DNA from 3 places in the Cellulomonas sp. P1_G12_2 genome. Region 1 is predicted to be linked to each of the others. Evidence: riboswitches for the same ligand, from Rfam matches in the RefSeq annotation. Region 1 holds a riboswitch; each other region holds the start of a gene.

Region 1 (3,264 bases):
CCACCAGGTGACCGTGATGGATGGGGTCGAACGTGCCGCCCATCACGCCCAGGCGTGTCCTGTGCGGCGGCTCCGTCATCGGTCCGGTCCCTCTCGGTACGTCGGTCAGTGGCGCGTCCCGACGCTGCGGAAGGCGAACGTGATGAGCAGCATGGCGACGAGACCGACGAACGCTCCGATACCGAACACCACGGGCGGGAACGGCAGCTCGTTGGTGTGCTCGGCGGCCTCAGCCGCGGCGATCAGGGCAGCATGCACGACATTCCTCCAGGGGTGGGCGGGAGCGAACAGTGTCGCACGCGGGACTGTGGCATCAGGGTCGGACGTGCCCGTCGCCGTGCACGATCCACTTGGTCGTCGTGAGCTCGCCGAGGCCCATCGGCCCGCGGGCGTGGAGCTTCTGGGTGGAGATGCCGATCTCCMCGCCGAGGCCCAGCTGGCCGCCGTCGGTGAACCGCGTGGAGGCGTTCACCATGACCGCCGCGGAGTCCACCTCGGCCACGAACCGCTCCGAGGACGCCAGGTCCTGCGTGATGATCGCCTCGGTGTGGCCCGAGCTCCACTCGCGGATGTGCTCGAGGGCCTCGTCGAGCGAGTCGACCACCCGGACGGCGAGGTCGAGCGACAGGTACTCGGTGGCCCAGTCCTCGTCCGTGGCCGGCACGCAGTCGGCCTCGTCGGGGGCGAGCGCGAGGGTGGTCTCGTCGCCGTGGATGGTGACGCCCGCGTCGGCCAGCATGGCGATGGCGACCGGGAGGAACTCGTCGGCGACGGCCTGGTGCACCAGCAGCGTCTCGGCGGCGTTGCAGACGCCGACGCGCTGGGTCTTGGAGTTGAGCAGGATCGGGATGGCGACAGCGAGGTCCGCGGTCTCGTCGACGTAGACGTGCACGTTGCCCACGCCGGTCTCGACGACGGGCACGGTGGACTCGCGCACGACGGTCTGGATCAGGTCCGCTCCCCCGCGGGGCACCAGCAGGTCGACCAGCCCGCGGGCGTGCATGAGGGCGACCGCGCCCTCGCGACCCCAGGCGTCGATCGACTGCACGAGCGCACCGGGGAGCCGCTGTGCGACGAGCGCCCTCGACAGCACCTCGACGATGACCTCGTTGCTCGCGGCCGCGGCCGAGCCGCCCCGCAGGATGACGGCGTTGCCGCTCTTGAGCGCCAGCCCCGCGGCGTCGACGGTCACGTTCGGACGCGCCTCGTAGATCATGCCGACCACGCCCATCGGGACGCGCACCTGCCTCATGCGCAGGCCGTTGGGCAACGTGGAGCCGCGGACCACCTCACCCACCGGGTCGGGCAGGGCGGCGAGCTCACGCAGGGCGTCGGCGATGCCCACGATGCGCTCCGGTGTCAGCGCGAGGCGGTCCAGCAGGCCCGCGGAGGTGCCGTTGCTCCGGCCGCGCTCGAGGTCGACCGCGTTGGCCGCGACGATCTCGGGGGTGGCCGCCACGAGGGCGTCCGCCATGCCGCGCAGGGCCGCGTCCTTGGTGGCCCGGGTAGCCGTGGCGAGCGCGCGGGACGCGACCTTGGCCCGTTCCGCGACCGCCCGAACCTGTGCGACGACGTCGGGCGTCTCGACGGCGTCGTGCACGGGCTGCTCGAGCGAGGTGGTCATCTGGTCAGGGTAGTCCCGCCGCCGACGCCGACGAGAGACGCGTCCGCCGCCGCGAGCCCGCGTGCGCGCCCGGGGTCGTCGGGGCCCCACAGCGTGGTCGACACCTCGGCACGGACCAGCGGCACGACCTCCCCGGCGAACCGGCGCAGGACGTCCTGCTGCTGCTCGTACGGCAGGACGGGGCCGAGGTGGCGACGTCGGTGGGCGCCGCGCCGCCGTACCTCGCGGAGACGGTGGACGGGAGGAGATCGACGGACATGGCTGATCCCTGGGGGTCGACGTTCGCCCGCCGTCCAGGCTGGCCGGGTCTTGCTCGGGAGCACCCCACACGTCGGAGGGTTGCTGCTCCGCCTGCCGAGCCAGACGGCGGAGCTCCTGACCCGCGCAGGAGGGTCGGCTCCGAGCGCGACGATGTCAACGATCGGGACGGCTTCTCACATCGCGGGATGTGCGGGGTGGCCGTCGGAGTGGTCGGTCAATGGCGAACCGATGCGACCCACCTCCGGGATCAGCAGGGTCGGCGCTGGACCGGATCGGATCGGACGAACAGGACCTTCGACCCCTGGTTCCGTGGAAAGCCCGCTCTACGTTGTTCCACGTACCGGAACTGAGTTCCATACAGACCAGCACTCCGGAATCGCGCAGCACCAGTGCCCCGAGCCTCCATCGAGGATCCCCCCGGGAACGCGCTCACGTCGTGAGCCGAACAAGGAGTGCCAGCTAGACGCGAGACAAGGCTGTCTCGATCTGCGCGACCGCGGGCACCTTGCTCGCGCCCCGAGTCTCCAGCCCGGCCGATGACGGCAGGGCGTGCGAGCTCCCATGAGACAGGTGTCCTGTGACCGGAAACATCGTCCTGCCACCGCCCGCGACCGCGGACGGCGTCCTTCCCCCCGTCGATCAGAAGAACCTGCGCCGAGCAGCCTGGGCCGGTGGCATCGGGACCGCGCTCGAGAACTTCGACTTCACGATCTTCGGCACCGCGTCGGCGATCATCTTCAGCAAGATCTTCTTCTCCGACATGGACCCGATCTCCGGGATGCTCGCGTCGTTCGGCGTGCTGTTCGTCGGCTTCGGCGCACGCCCGCTCGGTGGACTGTTCTTCTCCAAGTACGGCGACCGCCTCGGCCGCAAGTTCGTCATGGTCGCCACGCTGTTCCTCATGGGCACCGCGACGTTCGCGATCGGCCTGCTGCCCACCTACGCGGTCGTGGGGATCTGGTCCCCGATCCTGCTGCTCATGGCCCGGTTCCTGCAGGGCTTCGGCGCGGGCGCCGAACAGGCGAGCGGCATCGTGCTGCTGACGGAGACCGCCCCCAAGGGCAAGCGCGGCCGGTTCTCGTCGCTGGTGTTCGTGGGCGCGGCCGCCGGTGCGGCCATGGGCGCCGTCGTGTGGATCCTCGTGCAGATGATGCCGGAGGAGGCCCTGCTGTCCTACGGCTGGCGTCTCGTCTTCTTCAGCTCGATCTTCGTGACGATCGCCGCCTACGTGATCCGTCGCAAGGTCAAGGAGTCCCCGGTCTTCGAGGAGCTCAAGGCCGAGGGCGCGATCGAGGCCGCCAAGAAGGACTCGCCCGTCGTCGACGTGTGGAAGCACGGCAAGAAGCACCTCGCCCGCGTGTTCTTCATGAACATCGGCG
Region 2 (3,264 bases), on a different contig from region 1:
CCATGAGGGCGTTTCCTCCGCGGGGGACGGGAGTGGTGGCACGCGCGTCACGCCGTGGGCCGTCGCAGATCGACGGGGGCCGGGCGTCGAACGCTCGGCCGAGGACGGGGGCCGCGTTCAGACGTTCCGCGGACAGCAGGGGCGCGCGGAAGCCATGACGACGACGTGACAGCACGTCGAGGCGGCGCGGCGGGTCTGCATGGGACGAGGATGACCGCCTTGCCGCTCGGGCAACAGGACCGTCTCTTATTGTGGACACGGCAGGTCGGAATACGAGATGTTTCAGCGGCGCCCGTCGAGCGCGAGCCGGTAGAAGGCACTGTGCGGGTCGGGCAGGTAGTCCGCGAACGGCGGGCACTCGACGAACCCGGCGCGTTCGTAGAGCCGGCGTGCGGGTGCGAAGTAGTCCTGCGTCCCGGTCTCCAGGTGCACGGTCCGGATGCCGCGCGCCGCCGCCGCGCCCAGGACGTGCGCGAGCACGGTCGCCCCGACCCCTCGGCCGCGTGCTGCGGCGGTGGTCCGCATGGACTTGAGCTCGGCGTCCGTCGGGCCGAGCTGCTTGAGCGCGGCGCAGCCGAGCAGGGCGCCGTCGGCGGCGCGGGCGGTCCAGAACGTCATGCCGGGGGCGGCGAGCGCCAACGGGTCGAGCGCGTGCACCGACTCGGCCGGCGAGGTCGCGTACATGTCCGCGAGGTGCTCCCCGAGCAGCTCGAGGACGTCGGGGCGGGTCGGGTCGTCGGCGGCGACGGTCACGCCGGTGGTCGTCGGGCCCATGCGCGAGCGTGCTCCCTTGCTGGGTGGTCGGGACGCCATCGTCGCACCGGACGGATCCGTCCCACCATCTGGACTTTCGGCGCGGACCATTGACACGTCCGGAACCTATGCCTACTTTTCCGACCTGTTAGGTCATGAATTCCAGCGACAAGCCCCGGCTTGCTGGGTGGCAACCCTCCTGCGTGTGGGGTGCCCCGGGTGACGACCTGGTCCTGCGCGAGCGTCCTGCTCGTGCCCGACAACGACGCAGCGCCCGCCAGGCGGGCACGAAGGGACGCACGATGAGCTCGGACGGACGGCCGACGACGGCTCTCTGGATCCTGCGCCCGTGCTGTCCCGGCGCCTGTTGTCGCTGACGACACCCCCCGACCGACCGGCTCCGACCGGCACCTGAGCGCCTGGCCCACGGCTGAGCCGTGGTGTCCGCGCTCGCCCTCCACGTACGCCCGCACCCCTGCGCCGCACACGGCTGCGCCGGGCGCGCCCTGACGCCTCAGAACGGAACCCTCGCCATGGCCTTCCCGACCACTCCCCGACAGCTGCACCTCGGCGTCGACCTCAGCGACGCCGGCGCGCACCCCGCCGCCTGGCGGACGCACGGCTCGCAGGCGCAGCGGCTGTTCGACGCCGAGCGGCTCCAGCACCTCGTCGAGGTCGCCCAGCGCGGCACCCTCGACCTGGTCGTGCTCGACGACTCGTTCTCGCTGCAGCCGTCGCGCTCCACCACGCTGCGCGGTCGGCTCGACGCGGCGCTGGTCGCCGCCCGGCTCGCCCCGCGGTCGCGGGGGATCGGACTGGTCCCGACCGTCGCGACGACGCACACCGAGCCGTTCCACGTGTCCAAGGCGATCGCGACGATCGACCACGTCAGCGGCGGCCGGGCGGCGTGGCAGGTCAGCTGGACCGACGACGAGCAGGATGCGGCGCACGTGGGCCGAGGCCCGGCGCTCACCGAGGCGGGGGCCGTCGCGGAGGCCGAGGAGGCCGTCGAGGTGGTCACCGCGCTCTGGGACAGCTGGGAGGACGACGCGGAGATCCGCGACCAGGGCACGCACCGGTTCGTCGACCGCGCCAAGCTGCACTACGTCGAGCACGACGGCGTGCACTTCGCCGTCAAGGGGCCGTCGATCACGCCGCGTCCGCCACAGGGGCAGCCGCCGATCGTGGTGCGCGTCGGCTCGGACGCCTCGTTCGGCCTGGCCGCGCGGCACGCCGACGTGGTCCGGGTCAGCGCGACGGACCGCGACCAGGCCCTCGACCTGCGGCTCCGGCTGCGGGCCGCGGCGGCGGCGGCGGGCCGCGAGCCGGGCGACCTGCGCGTGCTCGTCGACGCCTTCGTGGTCCTCGGCCCGGACCGCGCGAGCGCTCGCGCCCGGCTCGACCTGCTCACCGAGCTCGAAGGAGTCGAGTGGGACACCGACTCCCTCACGCACGTCGGGACGGCCCGGGACCTCGCCGACACGTTCCTCGACTGGTCCGCCGTCGGTGCCGCCGACGGGTTCGTCGTCCGGCCGGCCTCGCTGCACACCGACCTCGACGTCCTCGTCGACGGCGTCGTGCCGCTCCTGCGCGAGGCCCGCGCGTTCCGCGACAGCTACGCGGGTCCGACGCTGCGTGACCAGCTGGGCCTTGCCCGCCCGGTCAACCGCTACGCGGCGATCGCCTGATGGGCGCCCGCAAGCAGGTCCACCTCGGCGTCCACTTCCCCGGGGTCAACAACACCACCGTGTGGAGCGACCCACGGTCCGGCAGCCAGATCGACTTCGCGTCGTTCGAGCACCTGGCCCGGCGCGCCGAGGAGGCGAAGCTCGACTTCTTCTTCCTCGCCGAGGGACTGCGGCTGCGCGAGCACAAGGGCCAGATCCACGACCTGGACGTGGTGGGTCGGCCCGACACCCTGCCCGTGCTGGCGGCGCTCGCCGCGGTCACCGACCGCATCGGGCTCGCCGGGACGATCAACACGACCTTCAACGAGCCGTGGGAGCTGGCCCGCCAGTTCGCGACCCTGGACATCCTCAGCGGCGGGCGTGCCGCGTGGAACCTCGTGACCAGCAGCGACGCCTTCACCGGCGAGAACTTCCGGCGCGGCGGGTTTCTCCCGTACGACGAGCGGTACGAGCGTGCGGCCGAGCTGGTCGCGGTCGCACGGGCGCTGTGGGACTCGTGGGACGACGACGCGGTGATCGCCCACGCCGGCTCCGGGCAGTTCGTCCGGCCCGGCTCGGTCCACGAGGTGCGCCACGAGGGCCGGCACTTCCAGGTGCGCGGCGAGTTCACCACCCCGCGCGGCACGCAGGGGCACCCCGTGCTGTTCCAGGCCGGCGACTCCTCGGACGGCCGTGACTTCGCGGCGGCCACCGCGGACGTCGTGTTCTCCGCGCACTCCACGTTCGAGTCCGGTCAGGCGTTCTTCACCGACGTCAAGGGTCGCCTCGCTGCGCACGGTCGGCGGCCGGTGGAGCTGCTGATCCTGCCGGCGACGACCGTCGT
Region 3 (3,264 bases), on a different contig from region 1:
ACGAACGCGGTCAGCGGGACCGTGCCGTCGGCCAGGACGGCGACCGGGCTGGTCGGCTTGGCGGCGAGCACCGCACCGACGGCCTGGTCGAGGATGTCGAAGTCGTACCAGTTCCGGTCGAAGGTGTCCCCGTCCGAGGTGAGCAGGGCGGCCAGGCTCGACGTGCCGGTGGGCGCCGCGGTCGCGGCGGGCGCCAGGGCGACCCCGGCTCCGGCGACCAGGCCGGCGGCGACGAGGGTGGAGAGCGTGCGACGGATCCTCATGGTGGCTCCTACGGACGACGGTCGCGGCCGACGCCGTGCGCCGCGCCGCGCGGACGCCGGAGGGCGCCCTGTGTCCTCTTCGCCCGTTCCCCCGCGCCCGGATGCACGTCGAGGCCGCCGCGGACGAGATCGTGCGTTCGGCACGAGATCGCGGGTGTGAACTGACGATCTCGTGCCGAACCCACGAGCTCGCGCCGGGGACCTCGCGAGAGGTCAGTCGTCCAGGGCCGGTCCGCACGCTGCCGCGGCGGTCGCCGCCAGGTGGTCCAGGCCGTGCACCGCGAGCAGCGGGCGGGTGTCGTCGACGACCGCCCAGCAGCCGTCGACCACCTCGTAGCGGACGGCCGGACCCGTGGCGAGGTACTCGGTCAGGGCCGTGATCAGGCGGTCGACGGACTCGCTGGTGGTGCCGACGCCGACCGACGCGCGGATGGCGCCGTTCGACGCGCCCAGGTGTGCCAGCAGCGGGTGAGCGCAGAACCGGCCGTCGCGGACGCCGATCCCGTGCTCGGCGGCGAGGTACGCGGCGACCAGGCCCGGGTCGTGGTCCGGCACCGTGAACGTGAGGACGCCGACCGGTGCCGCGGAGTCCGGCCAGATGCGCGCGATCTCCACGCCGTCGATGGCCGACAGCCCCTGGACCAGGCGCTCACGCAGCGCCTCCTCGTGCGCGGCGAGGGCACCAGCCGGAAGGGCCGCGAGCTGGTCGCAGGCCTCCGCGAGCGCGATCGCGCCGAGCACGTTGGGCGACCCGGCCTCGTGCCGCGCCGGCGCCGGCTGCCAGACCGTCCGGTCCGCCCGCACGTCGCGCACCGCACCTCCCCCTGCGAGGTATGGCGTGCCGGTGTCGAGCCAGTCGCGACGGCCGACGAGGGCCCCCGCCCCGAACGGTGCGTACGTCTTGTGCCCCGAGAACGCGACGTAGTCGGCGTCCGTCCCGGCCAGCGAGAAGCCCCGGTGCGGCACCAGCTGGGCGCCGTCCACCGCCACGCGGGCACCCTCGGCGTGGGCGAGCGCGACGACCTGGTCGATCGGCAGCGCCTCCCCCGTCACGTTCGACGCGCCGGTGATCGTGACCAGCGCGTACGGCTGGCGGGCGAGCTCGTCGCGCAGGGCGTCGAGGGTCGCGGCGACGGTCGACGCGATCGGCAGGATGGTGGTCCGATTGCCGTGCCGCTCGGAGGACTGCACCCACGGCAGCAGGTTGGCGTGGTGCTCGACGTCCAGCACCAGGACGCGGCCCCCCGACGGGACGACGCCGGCCAGCAGGTTGAGCGAGTCCGTGGTGTTGCGGGTGATGATCGCGACGTCGTCGGGACGGGCGTCGACGAACCGCGCGATGGTCTGGCGCGCGGACTCGTACAGCGCGGTGGACACCTGGGACAGGTACCCGGCGCCGCGGTGCACGGACGCGTACAGCGGCAGGACCTCGGTGACGCGGGCGGCGACGGCCTCGAGCGCCGGGGCACTGGCCGCGTAGTCGAGGTTGGCGTAGACGCGGTGCGTGCCGTCCACCAGCGGGACGGTGGTAGTGCCGCCGACCACGGGGAGCAGGGCGCTCACCTCGGTCGCACACGAGAGGCGCTCGGCGGTGACAGTCATGGTGGGTCCTCCGACACGTTCCGGGGGAACACCCGTCGAACAGGTGGGACCCCGCGCTTGCCGAGCCCCGGACGGGACGCGGCCAGGTCGTCACCCGGGGCACCCCACCGCGGAGGAGGGTTGCCGGCCAGCGAGCCGGGGCTTGACGCTGGCGCTCATGACCTGCAACGAGGGTCCCGGCACCTCCCCGTGGCTGTCAACGCGCCGCGGGCTTCGTCTCGCCCACCGGGACGCCTTGTCCACCACTTGGAAGGAGGGTCCCGCCGCGCGTAGCATCACGGCCACCATCCAGAGCGGCTGAGAGATCTGGCTCGACGACGCCGCAGCAACCCGCGGGCACCCTGTGCCCGGCCGAGGGTGCTACCGCCAGGACCGATGAGACGAGGGCCTCGATGAGCTACGCCGGTGACCTGACCCCCCAGCAGGCCTGGGACCTGCTGACGTCCGACGAGAGCGCGGTGCTCGTCGACGTCCGCACGGACGCCGAGTGGCGCTACGTGGGCATCCCCGACTCGGCCCCGATCGACGGTCGCGCCGCCCTGGTCGAGTGGGTGTCGTACCCGTCGGGACGCCCGAACCCACAGTTCCTCAAGCAGCTGGCCGACGCCGGCGTCGCGCCCGGCCGCCCGGTCGTGTTCCTGTGCCGCTCGGGGGTCCGCTCCGTCGCCGCCGCGCAGGCGGCCACCGCGGCGGGCCTCGGCCCGGCCTACAACGTGCTCGAGGGCTTCGAGGGCGACGTCGGTCCGGACGGCCACCGCGGCCACTCCGGCTGGCGCGCGGCGGGGCTCCCCTGGCGGCAGGCGTGAGCGACCGGCGCGTCCCCGGGCCCGCCGACTGGGACGACCGCCGCACCCCGCGCACCGACCTGCGCCCGGACACCCTCGCCGTCCGCGGCGGTCTGGTGCGGTCGCAGTTCAACGAGACGTCCGAGGCCCTGTTCCTCACGCAGGGCTACGTCTACTCCGCCGCCGCCGAGGCCGAGGCCGCGTTCGCCGGGGAGGCCGACCGCTTCCTGTACTCCCGCTACGGCAACCCGACGGTGTCCACCTTCGAGGAGCGCCTGCGCCTGCTCGAGGGCGCCGAGGCCGCGTTCGCCACGGCGTCGGGCATGTCGGCGGTGTTCACGTCGATCGCCGCGATCGTGCAGTCGGGGTCGCGCATCGTCTCCGCCCGGGCGCTGTTCGGCTCCACCGTGGTGATCTTCGAGGAGATCCTGGCCAAGTGGGGCGTGCGGACCGACTACGTCGACGGCCACGAGCTGGCGCAGTGGCAGGAGGCGCTCTCCACGCCGGCCGACGTCGTGTTCTTCGAGACGCCGTCCAACCCGATGCAGGACCTGGTCGACATCGCCGCGGTCAGCCGGCTCGCGCACGCCGCAGGCGCCACGGTGATCGTCGAC

Evidence for each region. A riboswitch is a leader RNA that binds a small molecule or an ion and turns the genes downstream of it on or off. The one in region 1 is predicted to bind S-adenosylmethionine.
Region 2: linked by a shared signal. The riboswitch ahead of AC1DXT_RS15915 (LLM class flavin-dependent oxidoreductase) and the one ahead of AC1DXT_RS19715 (glutamate-5-semialdehyde dehydrogenase) in region 1 are both predicted to bind S-adenosylmethionine.
Region 3: linked by a shared signal. The riboswitch ahead of AC1DXT_RS09280 (aminotransferase class V-fold PLP-dependent enzyme) and the one ahead of AC1DXT_RS19715 (glutamate-5-semialdehyde dehydrogenase) in region 1 are both predicted to bind S-adenosylmethionine.

What each region holds. Positions count from the first base shown of each region.
Region 1 covers NZ_JBFUBX010000010.1:951-4,214, forward strand. The annotation lists gene nadD (nicotinate-nucleotide adenylyltransferase) at 1-79, opposite strand, end outside; gene AC1DXT_RS19710 (hypothetical protein) at 106-258, opposite strand; gene AC1DXT_RS19715 (glutamate-5-semialdehyde dehydrogenase) at 314-1,624, opposite strand; SAM riboswitch class IV at 1,898-2,005, opposite strand; gene AC1DXT_RS19720 (MFS transporter) at 2,463-3,264, shown strand, end outside.
Region 2 covers NZ_JBFUBX010000004.1:417,751-421,014, reverse strand. The annotation lists gene AC1DXT_RS15920 (GNAT family N-acetyltransferase) at 283-774, opposite strand; SAM riboswitch class IV at 905-1,025, shown strand; gene AC1DXT_RS15915 (LLM class flavin-dependent oxidoreductase) at 1,287-2,441, shown strand; gene AC1DXT_RS15910 (NtaA/DmoA family FMN-dependent monooxygenase) at 2,441-3,264, shown strand, end outside.
Region 3 covers NZ_JBFUBX010000002.1:276,569-279,832, reverse strand. The annotation lists gene AC1DXT_RS09285 (fasciclin domain-containing protein) at 1-263, opposite strand, end outside; gene AC1DXT_RS09280 (aminotransferase class V-fold PLP-dependent enzyme) at 477-1,865, opposite strand; SAM riboswitch class IV at 1,914-2,028, opposite strand; SAM riboswitch class I at 2,147-2,262, shown strand; gene AC1DXT_RS09275 (rhodanese-like domain-containing protein) at 2,258-2,671, shown strand; gene AC1DXT_RS09270 (O-succinylhomoserine sulfhydrylase) at 2,731-3,264, shown strand, end outside.